2 regions of the Aureimonas sp. OT7 genome follow, and region 1 is predicted to be linked to the other one. Evidence: riboswitches for the same ligand, from Rfam matches in the RefSeq annotation. Region 1 holds a riboswitch; the other holds the start of a gene.
What was found. A riboswitch is a leader RNA that binds a small molecule or an ion and turns the genes downstream of it on or off. The one in region 1 is predicted to bind cobalamin.

Region 2: linked by a shared signal. The riboswitch ahead of IGS74_RS11405 (ribonucleoside-diphosphate reductase subunit alpha) and the one ahead of IGS74_RS20295 (ABC transporter substrate-binding protein) in region 1 are both predicted to bind cobalamin.

What each region holds. Positions count from the first base shown of each region.
Region 1 covers NZ_CP062167.1:2,838,839-2,843,743, forward strand. Annotated here, with positions in the region: gene uvrC (excinuclease ABC subunit UvrC) at 1-1,869, shown strand, start outside; gene pgsA (CDP-diacylglycerol--glycerol-3-phosphate 3-phosphatidyltransferase) at 1,942-2,523, shown strand; gene moaD (molybdopterin converting factor subunit 1) at 2,539-2,790, shown strand; gene IGS74_RS13570 (molybdenum cofactor biosynthesis protein MoaE) at 2,792-3,247, shown strand; cobalamin riboswitch at 3,288-3,483, shown strand; gene IGS74_RS20295 (ABC transporter substrate-binding protein) at 3,516-4,550, shown strand; gene IGS74_RS20300 (iron ABC transporter permease) at 4,589-4,905, shown strand, end outside.
Region 2 covers NZ_CP062167.1:2,383,888-2,388,792, reverse strand. Annotated here, with positions in the region: gene IGS74_RS11420 (histidine kinase dimerization/phosphoacceptor domain -containing protein) at 1-208, opposite strand, end outside; gene IGS74_RS11415 (response regulator) at 205-618, opposite strand; gene IGS74_RS11410 (CHASE3 domain-containing protein) at 648-2,141, opposite strand; cobalamin riboswitch at 2,274-2,486, shown strand; gene IGS74_RS11405 (ribonucleoside-diphosphate reductase subunit alpha) at 2,594-4,905, shown strand, end outside.

The DNA.
Region 1 (4,905 bases):
ATCGCCGCCTTCGCGCGGCGGCTGCCCAACTCGCCCGGCGTGTACCGCATGTTCGACCATGCGCACGAGGTCCTCTATGTCGGCAAGGCGCGCTCGCTGCGCAAGCGGGTGGCCAATTACACGCGTCTCGGCGGGCATACCAACCGCATAGCCCGCATGATCCGGGCAACGACCCATATGGAATTCGTCACGACCCGGACGGAGACGGAGGCGCTGCTGCTGGAGGCGAACCTCATCAAGAGGTTGCGCCCGCGCTTCAACGTGCTTCTGCGCGACGACAAATCCTTTCCGTACATACTCGTACCGGCCGATCACGAGGCACCCGCCATCCTGAAGCACCGGGGAGCGCGCGCGCGCAAGGGCCAGTATTTCGGGCCCTTCGCGTCGGCGGGGGCGGTTGGGCGCACGGTCAACGCGCTGCAGCGCGCCTTTCTTTTGCGGACATGCACCGACAGCGTCTACCAGACGCGCACCCGCCCGTGCCTGCTGTTCCAGATCAAGCGTTGCTCAGGCCCCTGCACGGGGGAAATCTCGCTTAGCGACTACGCGCGCCTCGTCGACGAGACGAAGGACTTTCTATCCGGGCGTTCGACCCAGGTTCGCCAATCCCTTGCCTCGGCGATGCAGGATGCGTCCGCCGACCTGGATTTCGAGCGCGCGGCCATCTACCGCGACCGCCTGTCGGCCCTGTCCCACATCCAGAGCCACCAGGGGATCAACCCGCAAGGCGTCGACGAGGCCGACGTGTTCGCCATGCACCAGGAAGGCGGCCTGACCTGTATCCAGGTCTTCTTCTTCCGCACGGGACAGAACTGGGGAAACCGCGCCTATTTCCCGAAGGCCGATCCGAGTATCGAACCGGCGGAGGTGCTGTCCGCGTTCGTGGCGCAGTTTTACGACGACAAGCCTCCGGCGGCGCAGGTGATGCTGCCCATCGAGGTGGAAGAGCAGGATCTGCTGGCCGACGCCCTGTCGGCGCGCGCCGGCCGGCGCGTGCGCATAAGAGTACCGGCGCGCGGCTCCAAACGCGACCTCGTCGACCATGCCGCCGCCAACGCCCGGGAAGCGCTGGGCCGTCGCCTTGCCGAGACGTCGACGCAGGGGCGCCTTCTGGAAGGCCTGCGCGAGACGTTCAAGCTCGCCTACACGCCGCGCCGCATCGAAGTGTTCGACAATTCCCACATCATGGGCAACCAGGCTGTCGGCGCGATGGTCGTGGCAGGGCCGGACGGCTTTGCCAAGAACCAGTATCGCAAGTTCAACATCCGCTCGACCGAGATTACGCCGGGAGACGATTTCGGCATGATGCGCGAGGTGATGTCGCGGCGTTTCGCAAGGCTCATCAAGGATCACGGCGAAGCGGGCCCGGTCGCCCCGCCCGAAGACCCCGAAAGCGCCGCGGAGGCGGACATGCCCGCCTGGCCGGACCTTGTCCTCATCGATGGCGGCAAGGGCCAGGTTGCGGCGGTCCGCGAAATCCTGGAGGGGCTCGGCATCGCCGACAAGGTCACCACCATCGGCGTCGCCAAGGGCGTGGACCGTGACGCCGGGCGTGAACGCTTCGTCATACCGGGTCGGGAAAGCTTCACCCTGCCCCCGCGCGATCCAGTCCTGTATTTCGTTCAGCGCCTGCGGGACGAAGCGCACCGCTTCGCCATAGGCACCCACCGCGCGCGCCGCTCCAAGGAATTGACGCGCAACCCGCTCGACGAGATCGCCGGGATCGGGCCGGCGCGCAAACGCGCCCTGCTGCAGCATTTCGGAACGGCCAAGGCCGTCTCCCGCGCGGCCCTGAGCGACCTGCGCAAGGTGGACGGCATTTCAGAGGCCATGGCGCGGCTGGTCTACGATCATTTCAACGGCGGCTGAAGATCGACTTCCATGCCTTGACGTATGGCCCCACGAGCGGTTCAAAGGGCCAACGAACTGCGGACGGTAACCATGGCATCCAAGGCACTCAACCTGCCGAACATCCTGACGTATGCGCGCATCATCGCGGTGCCGCTGGTCGTCCTGTGCTTCTTCGTGGAGGGGCGGCTGCACGGGTCCGACACGGCGCGCTGGTGGGCTGTCTTCCTGTTCGCCACGGCCAGCCTCACCGACTGGCTCGACGGCTATCTGGCGCGCGCATGGCAACAGACCTCGACCATCGGCCGCATGCTGGACCCCATCGCCGACAAGCTTCTCGTGGCGGCCGCGCTTCTGGTTCTGGCGGCCGACGGCACCATTGCCGGCTGGAGCATCTGGGCCGCCATCGTGATCCTGTGCCGGGAAATCCTCGTATCCGGCCTGCGCGAATACCTGGCCGAGCTGAAGGTGAGCGTTCCGGTGACGCGGCTGGCCAAGTGGAAGACGGCGGCGCAGATGGTGGCCATCGCCTTCCTGCTGGCGGGCCCGGCCGGAGACCAGATTTTCCCCTATGTCACGGAACTCGGCATATTCTTCCTCTGGATCGCGGCGCTGATCACCCTTTATACCGGCTATGATTATTTCCGAGCGGGCCTGCGCCATATCGACGTCTGACCGGGAGGTCGCGCCATGAAACTCGCCTATTTCGCATCCATCCGGGAGCGCATCGGCCTTGCCGGCGAGGATGTTTCCCTGCCGGCCGACATCGGCACCGTGGCCGACCTGATACGCTGGCTGGAAGGCCGCGGCGAAAATTATGCGCAGGCCCTGAAGACGCCCCAGCTCGTGCGTGTCGCGCTAGATCATGAGCATGCACGGCACGATGCGCCGCTGGCCCGCGTTCGGGAAGTCGCGTTCTTCCCGCCGATGACGGGGGGATGACATGGCACTCGTCCGCGTCCAGGCCGAGCGCATCGATTTCGCGCAAGCGGCGTCCACGCTGCCCTCCGACGGCTCGTTCGGCGCGCTGGTCAGCTTTACCGGATACTGCCGCGACGAAGCCGGGCGCCTCGCCGCGCTCGAGATAGAGCACTACCCGGGCATGGCAGAAGGGCAGATCGGCAAGATCGCCGAATCCGTCGCCGCACGCTGGCCGCTGGCCGGCTGGGCCATCATCCATCGCTTCGGCATGATTCTGCCCGGCGAGGAGATCGTCTTCGTTGCCTGCGCTTCGCAGCATCGGCAAGCCGCCTTCGAGGCCGCGTCCTGCATCATGGATTTCATGAAGACCGAGGCGCCGTTCTGGAAACGCGAGCATCTCGTGGATGGCAGCGTAGGCGCATGGGTAGAGGCCCGCGATACCGACGCCGCCGCAACGGACCGATGGCACAGGCTTTGAGCCGCAGCCAGCATTGCGGTTGTGAAGGCCCGCGCCGTCTGGTAGCGACATCGGTGCCGGTTTCCGCAAGGAATTGAAAGGGAATCCGTAGCTGGCCTCAAGGCCGGCCAAACGGAACTGCCCCCGCAACTGTAGGCGGTGAGCGCCGCGCGATTTCGTCACTGGGGATCCCCCGGGAAGGCCGCGCAAGCTTCGACCCGCCAGTCAGGAGACCTGCCGGCACGAACAGCAACGCGAACTGGGCGGGGTTGCCCAGGAAGGTGTCGACATGGCGAATTTCAATCGGGCCCGCGCCCGGACTTTCATCTCCTCGCTCGCATTGGCGGCGTGCCTGGGCTTCTCTGCCCAGGCTACGGCGCAAACGACCTATCCGCTGACGCTGCAAAACTGCGGTGTCGATATCCGGTTCGAGGCCGTGCCGGACAGCGTCGTCGCCGTCGGCCAGGCCGTCACCGAGATTCTTTATTCGCTCGACTTGCAGGAGAAGGTTGCCGGCACGGCAGTCTGGTTCACCGACGTCCTTCCGCAATTCGAGGAGGCAAACGCCGGAATCGAGCGCCTTGCCGACAACGATCCGAGCTTCGAAAGCGTCGTCGCCAAACGTCCGGGGCTGGTTGCCGCGCAATATGAATGGCATGTCGGCCCTCAGGGCATCGTAGCGACTCGCGAGCAATTCTCCGATCTTGGCATTCCCACCTATATCCTGCCGTCCGACTGCGTCGGCAAGGACAACACCGCGGGCTCCGATGGAACGCGGACCGCCATGTATTCCATGGACACTCTCTACCAGGGCATTACGGAGCTCGCCGACATTCTTGCCGTACCCGAGCGCGGCCGGGCCCTGGTGGCCGACCTGCGCAACCGGGAAAGCACGGCCATCGAGACGGCACAGGCGCTGGGGATGGACGATGTCAGCGCCATGTTCTGGTTCTCCTCTCCCGAGCTTTCGGGGGATCCGTTCGTTGCCGGAAGCAAGGGGCCTCCCGCAACGATGATGGATGCGCTTGGGCTGCGCAATATCATCGAAAGCGACGAGGAGTGGCCCCTCGTAAGCTGGGAAACCATCGCCCGCGCCGACCCATCCATCATCGTGGTGGCCAGCATGGACCGGCGCCGCTTCGAGGCCGACGACTACGAGAAGAAGCTGGAGTTCCTGCGCACCGACCCGGTTGCCAGCCAGATGGACGCGGTCCGCAACGATCGTATCGTCGTGCTGGACGCGCATGCGATGGACCCTTCCATCCGCAACATCGCGGCACTGGAAACCCTTGCCGACGCCTTGTCCAAGCTCGACGCACGGTGACGGCAGCCGGTATCGCAAGGGCGCGGCCCGCGACGCCCATTGCCTGGGCGGGCGCGGGCGTCGCGATCCTGACGGCGGCGATCCTTGCCGGTATAATCATCGGTGAAACGCCCTTGCCGCCGTCGCTTGTCGGCTCCGTCCTCGCCAACAAGCTTTTCGGCGCCGCCCATGCGGTGGACGCCATCGATTCCGGTATAGTCTGGAACTACCGCATGCCACGCACGCTGGTTGCCGCGGCATGCGGTGCCGGGTTGGCGCTGGCCGGCGTGGTCCTGCAATCTTTGGTGCGCAACGCCTTGGCAGACCCCTATCTTCTGGGTGTTTCGGCGGGCGCTTCCACCGGCGCCGTCGCGGT
Region 2 (4,905 bases), 450 kb from region 1:
AGCCGAGGTCGTGATCCAGGATGACCGCGGAAAAGTCGCGATCGTTGAGGAGTTGCAGGCCGGTGACGGCATCGGGCGCATGCACCACTGATATGCCATGGCGGCTCAACATGCGCTGGGCAAGGCGGCCGGCCACGACGTCGTCGTCGACGTACAGAACTGTGACACCGGCTGCGCCCGGCTGGATCGCGCCCCCGGCCATCGTCATTCCGTTTCCGGCACCTGCATCACCGAGAAGAACAGGCCAAGCTGCCGGATGGCATTGGCGAAGCCTTCGTAGTCCACCGGCTTGGTGATGTAGACATTGGCGCCGAGATCATAGCAGCGCTGGATCTCGCGGCTGTCGTCGGTCGTCGTCAGGACGATGACGGGCGAGAGCTTGGTATGCGGGTTGGCCTTCACTTTCTCCAGGATGTCCACCCCGCCCATGTCCGGCAGGTTCAGGTCGAGAAGGATCAGGAGGTGCCGTCCGGCACTGTCCTCGCCCGAGCCATCCGCACCGAACAGGAACGCCAACGCGTCCGTGCCGTTGCCGAAGGGCAGGATCTCGTTGTTGACGCCGGCACGACGGATGTTCTTTTCGATCAGCCGTGCGTGGCCCTCGTCGTCCTCGATCATGACGATCTGGACAGGCTTTGCGGTCCTGCTCACGATTCAATGCTCCGCTTCACGTTCAAAAGATTGGCCGGCAGGACGAGCGTGAAGGTCGAGCCCTTGCCGAGTTCAGATTTGAGGCCGATGTCGCCGCCCAGGTTGCGGGCCAGCGTCCGCACATGCGCCAACCCGATCCCCTCACCCGCAGTATCCTGTTTTCCCGACCGTCGGAAGAGCTCGAACACCCGTTCATTGTCAGCCGGCGAAATGCCCCGTCCATTGTCCTCGACCTCAATGACGACGCGGCCGTAGGAATCATTCCGTGTACGGACGGATATCCGCAAGGGACGCGACGGCTCGCGGTACTTGATTGCGTTATCAAGCAGATTCCCCAGCATCTGATCAAGCGACAGGCGGTCGGTGACGATGGACGTCGCCTTGACATCGGTTTCGATCTCACCGTTGTTCTCGGCACCCTGATGGTGCACGGCATTCGTCGCCGTCTCCACCAGGGCTCGAAGGTCCACCCTTTCCGGCTTCAGGCTGCGCCGCCCTTCCCGCGATATCTTCAGGATGGCGTTGATGAGGCCGTCCATCTTGCGGGTCGACGAGCGGATGAATGAGATGGCCTCGGGAACCTCCTGGTTGATCGCCTCCTCGGCATGGCGGCGCAGCGGTTCCTCGCTTGGCGGCAGGCTGGCCATGTAGTCCCGCACCGGCGAAAACGTCGCCTCCAGTTCGCTGGTGAAGCCCATGATGTTCACAAGCGGCGCGCGCAGATCATGCGTCACAATGTAGGCGAAGCGCTGAATCTCCTCGTTCGCCTTGATGAGGTCGGTGGTGCGCTCTTGGACGCGGGCTTCCAGAGCCGTGTTTGCGGCCTCGATTTCGGCGCGGGCCTCGGCGACTTCCCGCGTATAGCGCAGGATGGTCCAGGCGGCGGCGGCGGCCATCAGGATGATGGCGATGGCGCCGATCACCGTGACGTGGCGCAAGGTGGACCCGATGTTCTCCTGCCGCTCTATGCCGGCCTGCAATTGCGCTTCCGCCTGGTCGAGAATCATGCCGAGCTGGCCTCGGATCTCGTCCATGAGGGCGAGCCCGGCGCCGCCGGCCACCTCTGCGACGGCCGCGTCATACTGGCCGCTGAGCGCAAGCGAAACGGTGGAATCCAGTTCCGCCGTCTTGGCCGTCACACGCTGGCTCAGTTCCGACAAGTCCGCGCGGCCGCCCATCATCTCGTCCATCGCCACCTGCAGCCGTTCGACCCTGGGCGCGATGGACCCGATCTGCTCGCGATACGGCTCGAGGTAACGCTGGTCACGTGTCAGGAGATATCCGCGCTGGCCGGTTTCGGCATCGACGATGCGGGACAAAAGGTCAGCTGCCGCGCTCCGCACCGCGCGTGTCATGACGACTTTATCGAAATTCTGCTGGGTCAGCCGGGTCAAATACATCGAACCGCCAACGATCGCCAGAAGCAGAAGCAGCGCGGCCGCCAGGAAAGCGAATGTGCGGGCATAGAACTGCTTTTGGGAAATGGGCATCGGAACCAGGTGTTTGTTGCAACGATGCCCTGAATGCCGCAGCACGGGCTGAACCACAATCGAGAATTTTCCCGAACGCTTCGGCGCGGTGGAAAACCGACGAAGGCGGGTTGACACCCGCGACCGCGTAAAACAATCTGTTGTGGTCACGGTCTTCCATAGACACAAGATATGGAAGCTAAGAGGGAATTCGGTTCGCCGCTCAAATGGTTAGTCCGAAGCTGTCCCCGCAACTGTAGACGGGTAGCCCGCACCCAATCGCGCCACTGGAGCCTGGCTCCGGGAAGGCCGGGTGCCGGCGACGACCCGTGAGCCAGGAGACCTGCCGTGTCGATGAACCTTTCCCTGGGCGGGGTGTCCCGGCGGATCGTGTAGCTTGCCCGGCGTCTCGCGGCGCCGGTATGCAGCACGTGTCCGCCTGGCCTGTCCATCCTCTTCGACAGGAACAGCCGATGTCACTTTCCGCAGAATTCCCGACAGTCCGTCCGGCCTCGGAGGCGCAGGCCAGTCCCCTGCGCGTCGTCAAGCGCAACGGCCAGAGCGACGTCTTCGATGCCGGCAAGATCAGCATCGCCGTCACCAAGGCTTTCCTGGCCGTCGAGGGCCGGGAGGCCGCCGGTTCGTCGCGCGTGCACGACATCGTCGACGATCTGACGGATCAGGTTGCCTCGGCCGTGCAGCGCCGCGCCGGCCGTGACCATGTCATCCATATCGAGGACGTGCAGGACCAGGTCGAGCTGGCGCTGATGCGCGGCGGCCATCACAAGGTGGCCCGCGCCTATGTCCTGTACCGGGAGGAGCGCGCCAGGGCGCGGTTGGAAACGCAGGCCGCGCCTGCCGCACCGGCGATCGTGGTGCGCGAGCCGGATGGCGGCGCCACGCCGCTCGACATGGACCGCCTGGCGGCCGTCGTGGCCGAGGCGGTCGATGGGTTGCCCGGTGCGGATGCGGCGCTGATCGTCCGCGAAACCAAACGCAACCTTTACGATGGCATCTCGCGCGAGGAGCTGTCCGACGCCCCGATCCTGGCGGCGCGGGCGCTTGTCGAGACCGATCCGGACTATGCCTTCGCCAGCGCACGCCTGTTGATGGACAAGCTCCGGGCCGAGGCGCTCAGCTTCGTCAGGGGCGTGCCGACCAACGCCACTGCCGCCGACATGCAGGACGCCTATACGGATTACTTTTCGCGCTACCTCGCCCGCGGTGTCGCGGAACAGCTCATCGACCCCGAGCTCGCGCGCTTCGATATCGCCGTTCTCGGTGCGTCCCTGAAGCCGGAACGCGACCGGCAGTTCCAGTTTCTTGGGCTGCAGACCCTGTACGACCGGTATCTCCTGCACAGCAACGGTACCCGCTTCGAGCTGCCGCAGGCCTTCTTCATGCGGGTGGCCATGGGCCTTTCAGTCCGCGAAACGGACCGGGAAGCGCGCGCCATCGAGTTCTACGAGCTTCTGTCCAGCTTCCGCTTCATGGCGTCGACGCCGACGCTGTTCAATTCGGGCACGCCGCGCCCGCAATTGTCGTCCTGTTTCCTCACCACCATCGGTGACGATCTCAGCCAGATCTTCAAGTCGGTGCGGGATAACGCCCTTCTGGCCAAGTATTCCGGCGGCCTCGGCAACGACTGGACGCCGGTGCGGGGTCTTGGTGCGCATATCCGCGGCACCAACGGCAAAAGCCAGGGCGTGGTGCCTTTCCTGAAGGTGGCCAACGATACCGCTATCGCCGTCAACCAGGGCGGCAAGCGCAAGGGCGCGGTCTGCGCCTATCTGGAAACATGGCATGTCGACATCGAGGAATTCCTCGACCTGCGGAAGAACACCGGCGACGACCGCCGCCGGACACACGATATGAATACCGCCAACTGGGTGCCCGACCTGTTCATGGAGCGAGTCGAGGCTGACGCTGAATGGACCTTGTTTTCCCCGGACGAGGTGCCGCACCTGCACGATCTGTACGGCGCGGACTTCAAGGCGGCCTACGAGGCCGCTGAACGGGATGCCGCAGGCGGCCGCGTGCGTGTGCATCGCAAGGTCCGTGCCGTCGATCTGTGGCGGCGGATGCTGACCATGCTGTTCGAGACGGGGCATCCCTGGATCACCTTCAAGGACGCGTGCAACATCCGCTCGCCGCAACGCCATGCCGGTACCATCCATTCGTCCAACCTGTGCACGGAGATTACCCTCAACACATCCGCCGACGAAGTGGCGGTCTGCAACCTCGGCTCGGTCAACCTCGTCGCGCACCTGTCCGACGACGGGCTCGATGCGGACCGTGTCGCCGACACGGTGCGCACGGCGATGCGGATGCTGGACAATGTGATCGACATCAACTTCTACACCATTCCGGAAGCACGCCGCTCGAACCTGCGGCACCGCCCTGTCGGCCTCGGCCTCATGGGTTTCCAGGATGCGTTGCAGGCGTTGCGCATTCCCTATGCCAGCAAGGCGGCGGTGCGGTTTGCCGACGAGAGCATGGAACTGATCTCCTGGCACGCCATCGCCGCCTCCAGCGACCTGGCCGCCGAGCGGGGGCGCTACGAAAGCTACGAGGGCTCGCTCTGGTCGCAGGGCATCCTGCCCATCGACTCGCTCGGCCTTCTCGGCGAGGCGCGCGGCGCGGCCTTCGACGGTTCCGCACGGCTGGACTGGGATGCCCTGCGCCAGAGGGTTCGCGCCCAGGGCATGCGCAACTCCAATTGCATGGCCATCGCGCCCACGGCCACGATTTCCAATATCTGTGGCGTCTCGCAGTCGATCGAGCC